DNA from 3 places in the Clostridium subterminale genome. Region 2 is predicted to be linked to each of the others. Evidence: riboswitches for the same ligand, from Rfam matches in the RefSeq annotation. Region 2 holds a riboswitch; each other region holds the start of a gene.
What was found. Region 2 has a riboswitch for cobalamin ahead of ABDZ93_RS06675 (sirohydrochlorin cobaltochelatase). Riboswitches for the same ligand answer to the same signal wherever they lie in the genome.
Positions count from the first base shown of each region.

Region 1: another riboswitch for cobalamin. It lies ahead of ABDZ93_RS08585 (DUF4430 domain-containing protein); the one in region 2 lies ahead of ABDZ93_RS06675 (sirohydrochlorin cobaltochelatase).
Region 3: another riboswitch for cobalamin. It lies ahead of ABDZ93_RS10405 (ABC transporter substrate-binding protein); the one in region 2 lies ahead of ABDZ93_RS06675 (sirohydrochlorin cobaltochelatase).

Region 1 covers NZ_BAAACI010000005.1:220,358-227,169, forward strand. The annotation lists gene ABDZ93_RS08560 (cupin domain-containing protein) at 4-666, shown strand; gene ABDZ93_RS08565 (BMC domain-containing protein) at 687-1,400, shown strand; gene ABDZ93_RS08570 (acetaldehyde dehydrogenase (acetylating)) at 1,435-3,021, shown strand; gene ABDZ93_RS08575 (phosphate propanoyltransferase) at 3,021-3,671, shown strand; gene eutM (ethanolamine utilization microcompartment protein EutM) at 3,746-4,036, shown strand; cobalamin riboswitch at 4,497-4,681, shown strand; gene ABDZ93_RS08585 (DUF4430 domain-containing protein) at 5,002-5,616, shown strand; gene ABDZ93_RS08590 (hypothetical protein) at 5,714-5,845, shown strand; gene ABDZ93_RS08595 (hypothetical protein) at 5,845-6,459, shown strand; gene ABDZ93_RS08600 (synaptonemal complex protein 1) at 6,530-6,812, shown strand, end outside.
Region 2 covers NZ_BAAACI010000002.1:169,325-176,136, forward strand. The annotation lists gene cbiD (cobalt-precorrin-5B (C(1))-methyltransferase CbiD) at 1-199, opposite strand, end outside; gene ABDZ93_RS06665 (precorrin-8X methylmutase) at 261-887, opposite strand; gene ABDZ93_RS06670 (cobyrinic acid a,c-diamide synthase CobB) at 947-2,263, opposite strand; gene ABDZ93_RS06675 (sirohydrochlorin cobaltochelatase) at 2,275-3,105, opposite strand; cobalamin riboswitch at 3,251-3,431, opposite strand; gene ABDZ93_RS06680 (GIY-YIG nuclease family protein) at 3,633-3,872, shown strand; gene ABDZ93_RS06685 (DUF2238 domain-containing protein) at 4,013-4,648, shown strand; gene ABDZ93_RS06690 (MGDG synthase family glycosyltransferase) at 4,717-5,868, opposite strand; gene ABDZ93_RS06695 (hypothetical protein) at 6,091-6,621, opposite strand; gene ABDZ93_RS06700 (hydrolase) at 6,677-6,812, opposite strand, start outside.
Region 3 covers NZ_BAAACI010000006.1:312,112-318,923, reverse strand. The annotation lists gene ABDZ93_RS10425 (short-chain fatty acid transporter) at 1-600, opposite strand, end outside; gene ABDZ93_RS10420 (hypothetical protein) at 1,098-1,379, shown strand; gene ABDZ93_RS10415 ((2Fe-2S)-binding protein) at 1,457-1,633, opposite strand; gene ABDZ93_RS10410 ((2Fe-2S)-binding protein) at 1,806-2,126, opposite strand; cobalamin riboswitch at 2,368-2,541, shown strand; gene ABDZ93_RS10405 (ABC transporter substrate-binding protein) at 2,683-3,708, shown strand; gene ABDZ93_RS10400 (FecCD family ABC transporter permease) at 3,719-4,798, shown strand; gene ABDZ93_RS10395 (ABC transporter ATP-binding protein) at 4,798-5,562, shown strand; gene ABDZ93_RS10390 (methyl-accepting chemotaxis protein) at 5,646-6,812, opposite strand, start outside.

The DNA.
Region 1 (6,812 bases), on a different contig from region 2:
AATATGAAAAAATTAATCTGTGCAAAAGATATTGAACAATTAATATTAAAGGGTGAAAAAGTATTTTATATAGATGGTAGTGAAATAATTACACCATCAGCTAAGGATCTTGCAAAGAACAATGAAATACTATTTACTACAGAAGTGCCTGCATCTAAAGTAGAGACCTTAGAAGCTAAAAAGGTTCCAAGCATAGAAGGTATGGATAGTGAAATGATGCTTAATTTCTTTAGAGCAATGATGGACAAGGGTCTTTTACAAGAAATGCTTGAATGTTTAAAACCAAAGAATCTTCTATTTGAAGCTGAGAGTGATCCTAACGGACTTAAGGTTGTTAGAGGAAAGACAGTAAAAATGGATGTGTTCGACACTGGTAATTCAGATGCAAAAGTCTATTTTCAGGAATTAGTAAGCAAAGAAGAATCAAAAATGAGTGCTGGATTTTTAGTTATTGAAAATTCAAAATTTGATTGGGAATTAACTTATGAAGAGATTGACTATGTTATTGAGGGAACTTTAACAGTTGAAATCAATGGAAAAACATATACAGCCCATGCTGGAGATGTATTGTTTGTGCCATCAGGTTCTAAAGTAGTTTGGGGTTCTCCAGACAAAGCAAGGGTATTCTACACAACATATCCGGCTAACTGGGCAGATCTTTTATAGAAGATTAGGGGGATTGACCTATGCAAGCACTTGGTTTAATAGAAACAAAAGGATTACTTGCATCTATTGAGGCAGCTGACACAATGGTGAAATCCGCAGATGTAAGTATTATTGAAAAGACCTATGTAGGTGGCGGTCTTGTTACAATTGCAGTTACAGGTGATGTAGGTGCAGTAAAAGCAGCTATAGAGGCTGGAGTAGCAGCTGTTAAAAATCTTAATCAAGAAGCTTTAGTATCAGAGCATGTAATTCCACGTCCTCATGAGGAACTGGAAAGCATAATTGGATCTAAACCGTCAGTAGAAACTCAAGAGGCTCTAGTATCTGATGAAAAAACTGAAGAAGTTCAAGAAATTCAGCAAATTCAAGAAGTAGAAGCAGCAGAAGAGATAGAAGAAATTCAAGATACTGAAATAGTTAAAGAAATCCAAGAAACTCAAAAAACTGAAGAATCAGAAGTAGTTGAAGAAATTCAAAATAATGATATTTCAGACATTGATTTAGATAAACTGCATAAGGGAAGTTTAGACAATCTACATAAAGATGATGTAGATAATTTAGTTATTAAAGATGGTATAGAAAAAACCATTTTAATATTATCTAAGCTAAAAGTTGTTAAGCTTAGAAATCTAGCTCGAGAATATAAAGATTTTGTAATTACAGGTAGAGTAATTTCAAAAGCAGGTAAGAATCAATTGCTTGCTAAGTTCAAATTATATTACGAGAAAAATTAGACACTGTAAGGTTTACGAAAGGAAGTAATGACCAATGGAGAACTTTGATAAAGATTTACGTTCAATACAAGAAGCGAGAGATCTTGCTAGACTTGGAAAGGTAGCAGCTAATAAAATTGCTGATTATACTGAAGAGCAAATCGATAAAATTTTACGTAATATGGTTAGGGTTGCAGAAGAAAATGCTGTTTGTTTAGCACAAATGGCAGTTGAAGAAACAGGTTTTGGTAAAGTTGAAGATAAAACTTTCAAAAACCATTTAGCAGCTACTATACTATATGAATCAATTAAAGATATGAAAACTATCGATATAATTAGAGAAGATGAGGTAAATAAGCTAATAGAGATTGCTGAACCAGTTGGTTTAGTTATGGGTATAGTACCTTCAACAAACCCAACTTCTACTGCTATTTTCAAAGCGATGATTTCAATTAAATCTCGTAATGCTATAGTGTTCTCACCACATCCATCTGCTGCAAAATGTACAATTAAAGCAGCTCAATTAATGCATGATGCAGCTGTTGAGGCTGGTGCACCAGAGAATGTTATAACATGTGTAACTTCACCTTCAATTGGAGCTACAAATGAGTTAATGAAAAGCAAAGAAGTTGCTATAATAATAGCTACAGGTGGTCCAGGAATGGTTAAAGCTGCTTATAGTGCAGGAAAACCAGCTCTTGGTGTTGGTGCAGGAAACTCTCCAGCATATATAGAAAAAACTGCTAATATAGAAAAAGCTGTTAGAAACATTATGGCAAGTAAAACTTTTGATAATGGTACAATTTGTGCTTCTGAGCAATCAATAATTTGTGAAGAATGTAATGAAACTGCAGTTATTCAAGAGTTCAAAAAACATGGTGGATATTTCATGACAGCAGAAGAAACTGATAAAGTTTGTAAACTGTTATTCAAAAATGGACACGCTATGAATGCTAAATTTGTTGGAAGAAGTCCACAAGTTATTGCAAGTGCTGCAGGAATTGAAATTCCACAAGGAACTAAAGTACTTATAGGAAGACAAAATGGAGTAGGTGAAGGTAATCCATTATCATTTGAAAAACTTACAACAGTTCTTGGATTCTATACAGTAAAAGATTGGCACCAAGCATGTGATTTAAGTATTGAATTACTTCAAAATGGAATTGGTCACACAATGAGTATCCATACTGAAGATAGAGACATAGTTATGAAGTTTGCTAAAAAGCCAGCTTCTCGTATTCTTGTTAACACTGGTGGAACACAAGGTGGAACAGGTGCAAGCACAGGTCTTAACCCTTCATTCACTTTAGGTTGTGGTACATGGGGAGGAAGCTCAGTATCTGAAAATGTTACTCCTGAGCACCTTATAAACATTAAGAGAGTTGCTTATGGTTTAAAAGACTGTGCAACATTAGCATCTAATGACCCAACTTTCAACTGTATAAAAACTGCTGAGAATTGTCACAGCGTACAAAATCAGCTTATGAATATGAGTCCAGCTCAAATTGCAGCAGCTGCAGCGGCTTTAAATAAAGATAATGCTTGCGTTAACAATACTAATTGCAATACTGATAGCACAAAAAATGAAGAGATTTTAGACTTAGTTAACCAAATAGTTGCCGCTATGAAAGGGGCAAACTAATGGATAATTGTGAAGCAGTATTAAAGCTTTTACTAGAAGCTGTGAAAAACGATGAAAAAAACACTGCATCTCAGGGAAACTCATCTGAGATTCCAGTAGGAGTTTCTAATAGACACGTACATCTATCACAAAAGGATTTAGAGATTCTTTTTGGTACAGATTACAATCTTACAAAGCTTAAAGAGTTATCTCAGCCTGGACAATATGCATGCAAGGAGCTTGTAACAATTTGCGGACCAAAAGGTGCAATTGAAAAAGTTAGAATTCTTGGACCTGTAAGAAGTAAGACTCAGGTTGAAGTATTAAATGGAGATTGCATTAAACTTGGAGCAGCATCAAATGTAAGACTGTCTGGAGATTTAAGCAGAACACCTGGAATTACATTAGTAGGACCTAAAGGATCTGTTCAAATTGAAGAAGGTTTAGTAGTTGCACAAAGACATATTCACATGACACCTGAAGATGCTAAAAATTTAGGAGTTTGTGATGGAGATATAGTATCTATAAAATTTGACGATTTAAGAGGCGGAATATATAGTAATGTAGCTATTAGAGCTAATGATGCTTCAAAACTTGAATGTCATCTTGATATAGAAGAAGCTAATGCAATGGGCATTAACTCAAAATCAAAAATAACAATAGTAAAGTAAAAAAGCAACATAATAAGTGGTTATAATTAAAAATTATAATATAAATAAAAAAAGATATTTAGGAGGATTATAAAATGAAATACGATGCATTAGGAATGATAGAAACAAAAGGTTTAGTAGGATCAATTGAGGCAGCTGACGCTATGGTTAAAGCAGCTAACGTATATTTAATAGGTAAAGAATATGTTGGAGGCGGACTTGTAACTGTTATGGTTAGAGGCGATGTTGGAGCTGTTAAAGCTGCTACAGATGCTGGTGCTGCTGCTGCACAACGTGTTGGAGAATTAGTATCAGTTCACGTAATCCCACGTCCACATTCTGAGGTTGAAGTAATTCTTCCATCTTCTAAAGAAGCTGCAAAGTAGGATTTTAATTACACTGTAAAAAAATAAAAACGTCGCTAAAGATAATTTAGCGGCGTTTTCTTTTTTTGATTAGAACAATTTTAATTTTTCTTGAGTTCATGAAGATGGAGTAACTTACATATGGAGATGTGAGGAGCGGACATTGTTTGTACCCTAAGGAAGTATGAAAATCACAATAAAGATACTCTTACAAAACAGATAATTCTATTTTGTTTGTATATTATTACATCAAGTTATGGATAATGGTTCTAATATAATTATTTTTGAATATTATTTTAATATGAAAGTTTAATTGAGAATTGCAAAGTTCAAGCTTGGAACAATATATGTATGAATATATAAATAATAACATATAAATATTTAGTTGACAATTTAGGGTAATATATCTATAATACAAATTGTATGGTAGTATAATTTACATAAAGTTAATATATGTAAAACTACTAATAAAAATTTAATCGTAATCATTGATTTATTTTATGACGAGAAATATTCGTTAAGGAAGTCGGTGCAATTCCGACACAGTTAATCCCTACTGTAAGGGTGACGAACAAAGCAAAAATGCCACTGGTATAAAAACTGGGAAGGCGCTTTAAGTAGGATGAACCTAAGTCAGAACACAACAGTAAGGTAAATCAATAGATTTCACTGTGCAAGTTTTACCAATTATAAGCATGGATATCTGAAGGCATAGCAGATGTTTATTTTTTACGCCCATTTTTAAAAAAATGAGCATAAAAGCTTAACTATATAGCATAAAAACTTTTAGAAATTTGAAAAATGACTGAAATGAAAATTATAGATAAATACATGCTGAAATAAGGGGGGATAAAATTATTGGTAAAATTCATCACATAACTATTTATAAAAAAATGATAAGAAGGTAGCAAATACTTTTATTATGATGAATTAGAATGACAAAATAAATGTTGTGTTAAGGGGATAAAAGATTGGGGAGGATTATAATGAGTAAAAAAATGAAAAAGTTTTTTGGTTTTCTTTTAGTTCTAGTTATGACCTTAGCTATTAATGTAAATGCAAATATAAATGCCTTTGCAAATGCTAATGAAACTGTTAATGTTCAGATTCAGATGAATGGAGAGACTTATATTAATGAAACCGTAAATCTTAATGATTTAAAATCTAAATTAAGTTCAATAAATTCAGATCATCTATATAGTACACAACCCTATACTAATTATGCTACCGAAGGTATAAAGACACCAACTACAGCTGATGCTTTAATTTTTGCATATAACCAATACTATATGAGTCAGGGATCAGCAGAGGTAACTCCATTACTTGATACTAATTATCCAAATACAGAAGCTGCTATTAGCTATAATTGGGATTTGAAGCCATATACTGGTAATCCAGGAATCTACTTTATTTACTTTGATGGAATGACAACTGTAGATAATGGTACTATTCAAAATTCAGATGGTACCCATACTTGGACTGGTGAGGCATGGACTTTCTATGTAAATGGAGTAAAATCAAATTCATATGCTAGTAACATCTCATTAACAGATGGTATGACAATTACTTTTAATTATGGTACAGTATCTGAGACTTGGTAAAATTAGGGGATAAAATATTTTAATAAATAATTAAGATTTATAAAAAATGATATGAAGGTAACAAATACTTTTATTAGTTTTAAGAAAACCACCTGCTATGCAGATGGAACGCAAAATGCTTATAGTCACAGTGCAAGCCACCCGTTTTACGGGTGGTTATGACTATAATGAATTAAAAGGGCAAGATAAATGTTATGTTAAGGGGATAAAAGATTGGGGAGAATTATAATGAGTAAAAAAATGAAAAAGTTTTTTGGTTTTCTTTTAGTTTTAGTTATGACCTTAGCTATTAGTGTAAATGCAAATATAAATGCCTTTGCAAATGCTAATGAAACTGTTAATGTTCAGATTCAGATGAATGGAGAGACTTATATTAATGAAACAGTAAAGCTTAATGATTTAAAATCTAAATTAAGTTCAATAAATTCAGATCATTTATATAGTACACAACCATATACTAATTATGCTACCGAAGGTATAAAGACACCAACTACAGCTGATGCTTTAATTTTTGCTTATAATCAATATTATATGAGTCAGGGAGCAACAGAGGTAACTCCATTACTTGATTCTAATTATCCCAATACAGAAGCTGCTATTAGCTATAATTGGGATTTAAAGCCAAGTGCTGGCAAGCCAGGAATCTACTTTCTTTACTTCGATAGAATGACAACTGTAGATAAAGGTACTGTTCAAAATCCTGATGGCACTCATACTTGGACTGGTGATACATGGACTTTATATGTAAACGGAGTAAAATCAAATTTATATTCTAGTAACGTTTCATTAACAGATGGTATGACAATTATTTTTGATTATGGTGCAGTATCAGAAACTTGGTAAAATTAGATAATAAAAATATTTTACAGATGATTAAAGACTTCTTTGATCATCTGTTTATTTGGGGGAGAAAATGAATAAAATAAAAAGATTTATCGTATATCTATGCGTAATGTGTATTGTTATAACAGCAATTCCTGTTAAAGTCTTTGCTAAAGATGAAGAATCTAGTAAATCTACAGAGTTAACCAGTTTAATAGTAGCATGTGGGATGCAGATGCAGAATTCAATTTCATGGAAGGCTTCACAAGCCAATAAGATAGAAGGTACAGATAATGTTTATTACGCTGATATTTCTAGTGGAACTCTTGGATTTTTAAGAATTACAGGTACTAGAAAATCAAATACAGCAAAAA
Region 2 (6,812 bases):
CATAATCCTCACCTAAAATAACTTCATCTATAACTAAGTTTAAAGTTATTCCCTTTGGTGTATTAATCTCTATTTCTTTAATTTTTTTACCAGTAAAAAGCATGTAGGTAGCTGCCTTAGCAGCTGCTGCTGCACAAGACCCTGTAGTATAACCACATCTTAACTTTTTACCATTACTGTTAACATATAAATCTAGCATTCTAATACCTTCTTTATTAGGCATCTGAAAATAAATAACAAATTTATTTTTTGAAGATGCCTTATCTTTCTACTAACATATACATAAGGGCATTGACTATAGCTGCTGCTACTGCACTTCCGCCCTTTCTTCCTCTAACTGTCATCATAGACACATCTTTTACTTTCTCTATTTCTTCTTTTGATTCAGCTGCCCCCACAAATCCTATTGGAGCTCCTATAATAAATTTACAATTAGACTTTCCTGATTCAATAAACTCTTTAAGTTTAAATAAAGCCGTTGGAGCATTTCCAAACACAAAGAATTCCACTCCATCTCCTACCGCTTTTTCTACTGCAGCCATCGAACGAGTTATTCCTCTTTCCTTTGCTATCTCTGCAACTTCTGGTTCTGATACATAACATACAACCTTACAATTTAATTTTTCTAAAGCTCTTTTATTTATTCCTGAAAGTGCCATATTAGTATCTGTATATATAGTTGTTCCCTTTTTTAGAATCTCTAGGGCCGTATCTATAGCATCATCTGACATATAGACTAAATTCTTATATTCAAAATCTGCTGTGGTATGAATAACTCTCTTAATTATAGAGAGCTCTCTATCATCGAAATTATGAGGCCCCATTTCTTCTCCTATAATTTCAAAACTTCTTTTTTCTATGTCCATTGGTATTTTTATATAATCCATTTTTCCTCCTACTTAAGGAAATAACTTTTCCTTGATAAATTTTTATTTTTAATTTATATTTATTTAATTAAATTCTTTAAAAAATTAATATTAGAAAAGAAATGTATGTGTCCATAGGCTGCTAAAACATTATTTTTTACATACCCACACTTCCACTTCTTTGTGGTTCCATCGTAGGATTTCTTTTCCAATTCATATATTTCTTCTTCTCTTAAATTCACCAGTGATTTATGGAATTCATGACAATTAATTATCATATCTTTTTGCACTATAGAATTTTCTTCTGATATCTTTATAGTTGCATATCCAAAATTATTAAGCTTTCCAGTCATATAAGATGTTCCATTAAAGAAACCTACTGTTTCAACTCCATCTATGCTCTCTGTAAGATACATAAGTCCACCACATTCTGCATAGCATTTTACTCCACTATTTAAGACTTCTCTTATACTATTTAACATAGATTTATTAGAAGATAACTCTTCCTTGAATACTTCTGGGTATCCTCCACCTATATATATAAAATCTACATCCTTTGGCAATTCCTTATCTTTTAGAGGGCTAAAATACTCAACGTGTCCCATTTCCTCTAAAAGCTCAATATTCTCTTTATAGTAAAAGCTAAATGCTTTATCATAAGCTACTGCAATCTTTAAATCTCTGTTTTCGACGTGAAAATCTTCACTGTTAGTAGCCTTAATACCTGAAGTTCTAAATTCTTTTATAAGACTATCTACATCCACATACTCTTCCATAAGGCTACTGCATAACTCTATCTTCTTTGATAAATCTTCAACCTCGCTACTCTGTACAAGTCCTAAATGCCTACTTTTTAAAGCTAACCTATCATCCTTAGGTATGTATCCAAAAACCTTGATTCCTTTACAGTTTACTTCAATAGCTTTTTTCAAAAGGTTATAGTAACTTCCACTAATATTATTAAGTATTACCCCTACTATGTTCACATCTTCATAATTTCTTAAGCCTTCTATTTCAGCACATAAAGTAGCTGATTGAGCTTTTGGAGATAGTACTAACACTACAGGCAAATCTAAAGTTCTAGATACATGAGCTGTAGAGAAATTAGTATCTATGCCTTTTCCATCATAAAGCCCCATAACTCCTTCAATAATTCCTACATCACCTCGACCTCTTAAATAGCTCTCTTTAACCCCTGTTTCTCCCATTAGAAATAAATCTAAGTTTCTTGTAGCTACTCCAGTTATTTCTCTATGGAAGGCTGGATCTATGTAATCTGGTCCAACTTTATATCCTTGAACCTTATATCCTCTATTTATAAGGGTTTTCATAAGTGCTAATGTAACAGTGGTCTTTCCTCCGCCACTACTATTTGAAGAAACTATTATACTATTCATAATTAACTCCTTTACGGTGTTTTCTTTGTATCTCCTAAATGAAGATATTTATTATCTATTACGTCCTGTACATGATTTACATATATATGTCTGAACTTTTCAATCTCACCTAAACCATGAAGATATATGTCTACTTTAATTCCAGCTTCTTCTAATATAGTTTTCCATGAATCTTCTTCATCAGAGGCCATATCATTAGTGGCATGATCTCCAGCTACTAACATAAGTGGTGCTAACTTAACATGATCAATACCTTTTCTTTTAAGAATCTCCACTATCATATCTACGGTAGGATATCCTTCTACAGTTCCAACATATACATTGTCATAATTTAAATAAGTAAATACACTTTGAAGGGCTACAAAGGCCGAGTTAGCTGGATGATTACTTCCATGTCCCATAAATACCATGGTCTTATCCTTTTGTATAATTTCTTTTATAGCATCTATAAATACCTCATAATCATTAGGAGTTTCTTCTCCTCCTTGGAAGTGAAGTGCTGGCCTACCTACTTTTATAGACTTAAATTTATTACTTGCTTTAAACTTATCAACTACTAATCTAACATATTGGAACTCTTCTCCTGGTATTATATGAAGTGGTTGAACTATAACTTCCTCATATCCCTCTTTATACAGTTGTTCTAAAGCTTCCTCAGGAGTAGGTATAATTATTCCATCTCTATTTTTTATCTTTCTTATTATCATATGCGCTGTAAAAGCTCTCATAACATGATACTCTTTAAATCTTTCTCTTATTTCATCTTCAATCTTTTCTATAGTTAATTTTAATGTATCCTTATAGGTAGTTCCAAAACTTACTACTAATATAGCCTTTTTCATCCTAGTTCCTCCAAATTTAATAAATTAGTGCAAAATAAAACCCCTACCCAAAAGGTAGAGGTTAAAATTCAATTTAACTACACAACATAATTATAATTTGTAATATAAGTACAAACTAAACTATTAACTCCCTTCCCTCCGAAGTGTCATATCTATGCTTTAGGCAGGTCTCCTGACTCACGTATCATCCTCCATCTCACCTTCCCAGAAATACACTCCAGTGGTTTTTCTATGAGATTTCGTCTCCGTACACAGTAGCGGGGGCTGTAGTGGAATTTAACCACTTTCCCTATTAAACATAATGTACCTAAAACTATACTTTATTCAATTTAAATCAACATATTATTTGCTGTTTCTTTTTAATTCACTTTAATTATACCTTATGATTTAATTTAATTCAATATCAATACACCAGTATTTATAAAATAGTATAATATATTCATGATAAAATAATGTTATACTATTTAAATAGTATTATGTATTAGTGATAATTATTCTAATTTTTAATATATTTTTGAGGTATAGATATGGTTTTTGTTTATATATTAAGATGTAGCGACAATACTTTATATACAGGGTGGACAACTAATTTAGGTAGAAGGCTTAAATGCCATAATAGCGGTAAGGGCGCTAAATACACCAGATGCAGATTACCTGTAGAAATTGTATACTATGAAAATTTACCTGACAAATCTTCAGCTTTAAAAAGAGAATGTGAAATAAAAAAACTTTCTAGAGCAGAAAAACTTATTCTTATAGAAAAATAATACAACTAATTTAATTATATTAATTTCATATGTTATAATGTTAAATTAGCTTATATTTTTGTTATGTTTTTGAAATATTATATATGAAATATATTTATTCTTATTTTAGTTACTTTCAAAAATAACATGGAGGGAAACCTATGAAAAATACAAAACTTTCTTTTGCTTTATTTTTCAAGTGGATATTTAGAGCAATTTTATTAGTGCTATTTATTTATTACTCAATTGTAAAAGTGGGTAATAACGCCAATTATATTATCAATATTCTAATAATTTTTGTCACTTCTTTTATACCAGATATAACTTTAAATTTATTTAAAGTTAAAATGTCTAATTTACCTGATTTTCTATTACAATTCTTTATATTTTTAGCTCTACTTTTAGGCCGAATGTATAATATGTACTCAATACTACCTTGGTGGGACTTATTTCTTCATTTTGCTTCAGGTGTTCTTTTAGGATTTTTAGCTTTAGCTATTTTAAAGCCCCTTATAGGTGAAAGTAATCTTAAAATCTTACCACCATTATTTATAGGTATATATATATTACTCTTTACGATTTCTGGAGCTGCTCTATGGGAATTTTGGGAATTTGCGGGAGATCAACTGTTTGGGTTTGATTCTCAGCTTAATAGTCTTATGGATACTATGACTGATATGATAGTTGGTTCTTTAAGTGGAGTTATACTATCTATAATGGGATTTTTACACATGAAAAATGGCTCATTCAAATTTTTAGATGAATTTATTAATGCCGTTACAAAATTACACAAATAAGACTAACTACTTATAATTTAAAGCAAAAGACCAAGGCTTTAAAAACCTTGGTCTTAATTATTTAAGTTCTAAGCAATTTCCGAATTGCTTTCAGCCTCATTCTCTTTAATTAATCTTCTTATAAGTTCTAGTAACTCAATGGTTGAATTTGATTTATCAAAAGTCATACAATTTTCTTTAATCTCTTTTAACTTGTCTTTATCCTTAAGCAAAGCCTCTATAGCTTCAATACAATTATCACCGCTGCCTATAGATATGGACATTCCATGATCTAATAAAAACTTTGCATTTGCTTCTTCTTGTCCTGGTATTGCATCAAAAGTAATTAAAGGAAGATTTGCTGCTAAAGCTTCTGATACTGTCAATCCTCCTGGTTTAGTAATTAAAACATCTGCTAAGTTCATATATCTATGCACTTCATTGGTGAACTTAATAAGCTTTGTTTGTTTATTACTAAACTTAATCTGCTCTTTAATTTTATTATATAATCTTCTATTATTACCCGTTAGAATTATAATTTGAAAATCCATAGGAATATTACTTATATTCTTATAAATTTTTTCTATATTATATACCCCGAAGCTTCCAGCCATCACTAACACTGTCATTCTATTTTCGCATAAACCTAGCTCATCTAACAGTATTTTTTTATCTTCTTCATCTTGATGAAAAAAACCACTATATACAGGAATTCCATAAGGATGAACTTTTTCAGGTGCAACTCCTCTATCTATCATACCTTCTATCATGTCTTCACATGCTACACAATATTCATCTACATTAGGTTTTATCCATGTATTATGTGGAGCATAATCAGTCATTATACATATTGATGGCACTTTTATACTTTTATTTCCCTTTAATATAGAAATCATTTCTGTAGGAAAGGGATGGGTAGTAATGATTACATCCGGAGCAAATTCCTCTATTAATGGCAACAATTTTTTTGAAAATAAAAAAATTAATTTTGTCACTAAACATGTTAAAATGCCAGACTTGTCCGTTAAACTATATAAATTCTTATACAAGGCATTTAAATACTTTGCCAGTACTATATATCCTTTAGTTACTATTTTATTTATAAATGGATTAACATACTCTAAGGTATCTACTACTTTTATTTTAGCACCTAACTCATTTTCTAAAATATATGATTCTAAAGCTTTTGATGCTTTTAGATGTCCTCCACCAGTAGATGCAGATAAAATAAGAATATTCATATTTACAATCCTCTCTCTATTTACTTCACATGGTTTTATGTAGTAAATTTAACTATTCCATTTTACCACACCTATTATACTTTAGTCCAATTAATTAAATCTAACATAATCCACTTAAAATCATAAATATTTCATCTACTATTCATCAATTCATACAAATTTCATACTACTTTCATTAAAAAACATCTGGGAATAGAATATACTAAGTATAAATGATTAATATTACTTATATTTTTCTTTAGACAACTCTAATACTATAGATAAAATGTTCTTTTCTATTGTATTCAAAACTTCTATCAAAGTATCTACACAGGATTCTATTTTTTCAGAAGTAGTACCATAATTTTCTCTATCTTTTAATTCTACTACTATTACCTGGGATAATTTAAGCACATTTTGTGCATATTCATTTATCTTTTTGTCATTAATATAACCATTTACAAATTTATAATTATTTATAATCTCTTCAAATTCTATTATAAATTCGTCTCTATAATAACTTTCTACATTTATCCAATTGGGAATTGTGTTATTTCTAATTTTATCTCCAAAGATCTTAATTTTTTTATTCAGTTCAAATAGTTCCTTATAACTTTTTATTTTATCATTATTAATATCTATAGCACGTTCTTTATTAGATTTTTTTCTCTCTTCCATAATTAGTTTTCTCATTATCAATAGAGATATACATCCACCAAATGCTGCAGATATTAATGGCACTATTATTCCTAACATCCAAGTTGCTTTGTCCATAAATAAATCACCTCAAATATAATATTCGTTTCAAATATTATATTTCTTAAGAAAATTAGTCTTCATATCTTTTTCTATGACTAATCATTATTTCATTTAATATATCACTTGTGCTTTGTGGCGTGTATGTTATAGCATTAGCCCCAGCAAGTATAGTTTCACGTATACTCTCATCTGTAGGCCCTCCTGTT
Region 3 (6,812 bases), on a different contig from region 2:
TAAAACTCCTACTATAACTAAATTAAATAGTGAAAATATAGTTTCGCTAGTTGGTACTCCTGCAGCACTTACTGCTCCTGCTGTAGCTGTAACTAGAGATTCCCCCCCCGTAGCAAGAGTTAATGGAATTGATGCTGATAATCCAGCATGCCATAATAAGAATCCTGAATATGCTGAAGCTATTAGAAGCCTATAATCAACACCATCAACTTCCTTAGCAAGTTCCTTTGCAAATATTGCTCCTATAACTAAACCAAATCCCCAGTTCAATATGCATGCTATAGATGATACAAAAGTAACTAAAAGTATTGCTTGAGTTGGAGTTTTAGGTATTCTAGCTAGTTTTTTTGTAATCTTTTTAAATGCTGGTGCACTAGCTAAAGTATGTCCAAAAACAAGAACTAATGCCATTTGCATTGCAAATGCTAATAAACTCCAAAATCCATTTGTCCAATGAATAATCATAGATAATGGAGATTGTCCTGTAAATAGAACACCTGAAATAAAGATCATGAAAGTTAAAATGATACAAAATAAAAATGGATCTGGTAGGTAATTTTGAACTAATTTAACACAACCATTCGTAAATTTTTTAAACATTTTCTTTCCCCCCTTGATGAATATATGGATTTCTTTATATCAGCAAATAGTTATATTTTTTAATGTAGCTATTTGTTGTTATCTAATTACAACACTCTTAATCAACATAGTTAAAAATTTAACTATGTTGATTATTATCTGCTTCTTTATAGTTAGCGCTCTTAGCTTTATGTATAATTTACTTCACAAAATGTATATCAACTTAAGGTATGTATACCTAATTCATTTTTAGTATACCACATTAGCTGTGTTTTTTAAATACACATATTACTTTTTTTAAATATTATTACTTTATAATACATATATAATATTTTTTCTCATAGTCTAATTTATATACTAAATCTATTTAATTTTCTATATCCATTAAATTCATTAAATATTATTATGCATTTTGAGTAAACTATATAGAAAATAGAATTAAATTTTATGTTTCTTTTAATTCTGTTAATAATCATTTCTATTATCACTTAGAATATTGTTAAGAAAGGAGATTTTTTATGAACAGAATAGGTGAAGACGTTAAAGCTGGTATGAATAAAGTTACTGGTGAAGTTAAGGATATGTATAATGGAATGAAAATTCAATATGGTGAAAAGAAAGACGATATTAAGGAATTTATTTCAGAAAAAAAATTTGTTCGCGACCTTAAAAACCAAATGAAAGATGAGGTTAGAGATGAAGGTCAATTAGCTAAAAATATTTACAATAAAGCTATGGTTGGAGGAAAGGAAATAGCCAAAGAAATAAAGAATGATATTAAAAATCAGATGAAAAACTAATAATTATAAAAATTAATTTAGGTCTATATTGATATGAAAAGTAGTTATATCAATATAGACCTAAAAATTCATATTAATTATTTTTTTACTTCTTGAAGAATTTCTTCTATTTCACTAATACATGCTCCACAAACAGTTCCTGCTCCAGTAGCTTCCATTATATCATCTACTGTTTGAGCACCATCTTCAATAGCCTTCTTAATAGTGTTATAGTCTACATCTTGACAAGTACATACAATTCTATTTTCTGACATTTACTCTTCCTCCTTAATATAGACATATATGATTAATGTTGTTAATCATATATAATGTAATTATTCTTTAATAGTATTGCTATAAATTACATTTCAATACACTATATTTTTGGTTTTTATACATATCTCTTATAAGAATTGATGAATTAAATTATTTCTATGGTAATATGTGTTACTTATTTGAGCTAATTAAACTTTCAATAACGCATTTACATTTTCCACATGCTGTTCCTGCTCCTGTAGTTACCCCTACCTTTTCTACAGTATCATCTCCATTTTGTATTGCTTTTACTACTTCTTTAGTAGAGACATTTCTACATGTGCATACATCTCCTAATATTTTTTCAATTCTCTCAATGCATCCACCACAAACATCTCCTGCTCCCGTAGCAGCTTGAATATCTTCTACTGATCTAGCTCCTTGAGCCATTGCCTCTCTTACTGCAGCATAAGTAACTCCATTACATAGACATACGATTTTTTCTGTTGCCATTTTATATTCCTCCTATAATCTCTTATTTTATATATTTCCATTATAACCTAATAATATTTGTTAATCAATATTTATTATTTGATATTCATTCTTTATTCTCAGCCATTGATGTACCATATACTTTTATTCTTTGTTATTTTCAACAATATATTCAAATACTATCTCAACTTACAGATTTATTCCACCTTATTCATTGACAAGATTTCTCAATTATGATAGAGTATGATTTGTTTAGGTATAATAGCATATGAATAATATTGGTTAATTTAAAGGAAGATGGATGAAATTTCCACACAGTACCGCTACTGTAATTAGGGAGTATTAACTAAATTAAGTCACTGAGTCATTGATTTGGGAAGGCTAGTTAATATTATGATCTATAAGTCAGGATACTTTCCAATATTAAAATATCGATACTCTTCGAGTAAGGAGTGATATTAATCAATCATAGTAACTACGTTGTATTGTCTATGGTTTTACTTAGAGTATCCTTATGTATTCATAACAAATTATAACATTTAACTAATTATAATTGGAATAGTAAAGGAGAATTCAAATGAAACACTTAAAAAAAATCACTTCAATTTTATTAAGCTTGCTACTTATCCTTAGTCTTGTAGGTTGTAGTAATGGAAGCTCTAATAAAAACACTTCAAAAGAAAATTCTAATTCATCTCAAAATGAAAGCGCAGATTCTCATTATCCAGTAACAATTGAAACTTATAACTTCAAAAAAGAACCTATAAAACTAACTTTTAATAAAGCACCTGAAAAAGTTTTTGCTGTATATCAGAACTCTATAGAAACTCTTCTTGCTCTAGGTCTTGAGGATAAAATAGTAGCTGCTGCTGGTCTTGACCATCCTGTAAAAGAAGAATACAAAGCTGCTTTTGAAAAAGTTAATTATTTAAAAGAGTTTACTCCATCTAAAGAAACTGTAGTTATGTCCGAACCAGACTTTATTCTTGGCTGGTATTCCCTTTTTAAAGATAAAAGTCTTGGTGATGTATCTTACTGGAATGAAAATGGTATTAATACATATATGTCTTTAAATAGTGGTGTAGCTAAAGAGAAAACTATTGATAATGAAATTACTGACATATTAAACTTAGGAAAAATTTTCAACGTTGAAGATAAAGCGCAAGAACTAGTAAATAAAATTACTGAGGCTGTTGAAAACACATCTAATTCAGTTAAGGGTAAAGAAAAACAAAATGCTTTAGTTTTAGAGTTCTCCAAGGATAAAATCAGTACTTATGGAGCTAGTACCTTAGCTGGTGATATGATAACAAAACTTGGTGCCAATTTACTTAGTCCTGAAGGAAATAGCATTGGTAACGAAGATTTAATAAATCTAAATCCTGATTGTATATTTGTAGTATATATGGATAGAGGTGATGATAATGTTCCTCAACAAGAAGTAGATAAAATTTTGAAAGATGAATCTCTTCAAACACTTTCAGCTGTTAAAAATAAAAGAGTATATCCTATATCTTTAGGAGAAATGTATTCTAGTGGTATCAGAACTATAGATGGAATAAATACTTTCTCTGAAGGTTTATATGGAACCTTAGGTAAATAATACTATGACGATGAAAAATAAAAATAAATTTAAAGATTCTAATATTTTTAAGGAAATGCCTATTTATATAGGTACTTCTCTTGTTCTTTTAATAATACTTATTTCCTCAATAGGACTAGCTGTTGCCATTGGTTCTGTAAATATATCAATAAAAGAAGTATATAGTATTATTCTTTATAAACTCTTTAATATAGGTGAGATCTCTATGAGCACTTCCAAAATAGATGTTATATGGTTGATTAGAATGCCTAGAATAGTTTTAGCCATAGCCGTTGGAATGGGATTATCCGTAGTTGGTATTGTAATGCAGGCTATTGCTAAAAATCCTTTAGCTGACCCTTATATCCTTGGAATATCCTCAGGAGCCTCTCTTGGTGCTACCTTAGCAATTATCCTCGGTATTGGAACAAGTCTTGGTAGCAGTTATATTGGAATAATGGGATTTATAGGTGCTTTTACTATTTCAATGTTAGTTTTAAAGCTTTCTAATATAGGTGGACGAACTAATTCTGTAAAACTGCTTCTTTCTGGAATGGCTCTTAGCTCTGTATGCAGTGCCTTTTCAAGCTTTATAGTTTATATTACCAATGATGCTCAGGGATTGAAGGATATCAGTTTTTGGCTTATGGGTAGTCTGGCTGGTGCTAATTGGAATGAAATTTCTTTTATACTTCCTATTATTTTTATAGGAACATTATTCTTTATGACCCAATATAGAACTCTAAACCTAATGCTTTTAGGTGATGAAGTATCTGTGACTTTAGGTACTGATTTACATAAATTTAGAATCATTTATTTAATAATAACTTCCTTAATGATCGGTATAATAGTATACTCTTCAGGTATGATTGGATTTATTGGACTTATCATTCCTCATATAGTTAGAATTATATTTGGTACAGATCATAAAAAAATAATTCCTATAGGAGCTATACTAGGTGCAATATTTCTAATTTGGGCAGATGTCCTATCTAGAATTATAATAAAGGGTGCAGAGATTCCTATTGGTATATTGATTTCTATGATAGGAGCACCTTTTTTTGTATGGCTCATGATAAAAAAATCCTATGGATTTGGAGGTAGCAACTAATGCATATTTCAACTGAAGATATGAGAGTTAAAATAAGTGACACTGATATTCTAAAAGGTATTAATATAGATGTTAATAACAAAGAATTTATAGGGGTAATTGGCCCAAACGGTAGTGGCAAATCCACTTTATTAAAATGTATATATAGAACCCTAAAACCCAGTAGTGGCATAATTAAACTAGATGATATTGATCTAAGCAAATTATCTATTAAAGAAACTTCTAAAAAACTAGCAGTTCTATCTCAACATAATAATTATAATTTTGATTTCTCAGTAAAAGATATATTACTTATGGGTAGATCTCCACATAAAAAATTTCTGGATAGAGATACTAAAGAAGATTATGACATAATATATGATTCTTTGAATAAAGTAGGAATGCTAGACTTTATAGATAGAAGCTTTCTAACTCTTTCTGGTGGAGAACAGCAACGTATTATTCTTGCTAGGGCATTAGCCCAGCAAACTGACTGTCTAATTTTAGATGAACCAACTAATCATTTAGATATAAAATATCAGCTTCAACTTATGGGTATTGTAAAAAATCTTAATGTAGAAGTTATTGCTGCTATACATGATTTAAATATTGCTGCTATGTATTGCGATAAGATTTATGTTTTAAAAGAAGGTACTATTGTTGCCTATGGTACTCCTAAAGAAGTTCTTGCTTCTGAATTAATCAAAGATGTTTATGGCGTTGATTCAATGATTATAGAAAATCCCACAACTAATTTATTAAATATTTGTTATACTCCTATGTAACAAATGAAGGGATATCTCAATACCTTGAGATATCCCTTTATTTTATCCATAATTTATTCTATGACCACAGTCTAAAAATACTTCTACTTACTTACTTTAAAGTGGTTAATTAATTGTGATAAATCATTACAAGATTGTGCTAACTCTTCAGAGTGTTGTGCTATACTTCCAAATACAACGCTTTGCTCATCTATAGAAGCACTAACTTCTTCAACTGTAGATGCATTCTGTTGTGCATTATTTGAAATATCTTCTACTCCACCTAAAATATTTCCACTATAGTTATTAATATCTTCTGTTCTATGACTTGTCTCTCTTATTAATTCAACTATTTCTTGTAACTCATCATTAATAGAATTAAAAGATTGCTCTGTACTTAATACAGCACTTGCAGTTTCTTTATTTATATCATTAGCATAAAGTATTGCACTTTTCACATTGTTAGTTTCTTTATTTATATTAGATAAAGATTCTTTGATTTTATTTGTAGCATCACTAGATTGCTCTGCTAATTTTCTTACTTCTTCTGCCACCACTGCAAATCCTCTTCCAGCTTCTCCAGCTCTAGCTGCTTCTATACTTGCATTAAGAGCTAGTAGGTTAGTTTGATCTGATATATTAGTTATCATATCTATAACCTTATCTATTTCTTGTAATTTGAAAACTAATCCTTGGAATATATCATTTACCTTATTAAGTTCATCAGTGTTTTCATTAATCTTAACATTTAGATTACTTACATTTTCTAGACCTAGCTCCGATGCAGCTGTTGAAGAATTAGATAGTTCATTCATTTTATTGATAATATTATTAATATCCTCAATAGATTCATTAAGCTTTTCTACCTTATCTACTATACCTACAATAGTTTCTGCTTGATCTGAAGTATCTCTAGCTATTTCTGCAACTGCAGCATTTATCTCTTCTGTTGAAGCTGTAGTTTCTTCTGATATAGCACTTAGATTTTCACTAGCACTATTGATTTGATATATAGATTTTTGTACATTTGATACTATATTATTAATATCCTTAACCATGCTATTAAAATTATTAGTTACTTGTCCAATTTCATCCTTCAATTTAGATTTTATATCTATTGTTAAATCACCTTCTGCTACTAACTTTGCTTCCTTAGATAACTTAACTAAAGGATTAGATATTCTTTTTATAAGTATAAATAATATTATAGCTAATACTATCATCACCACAAAAGTTATAGCTATAGTAAAATTATTAATTTCAATTATACT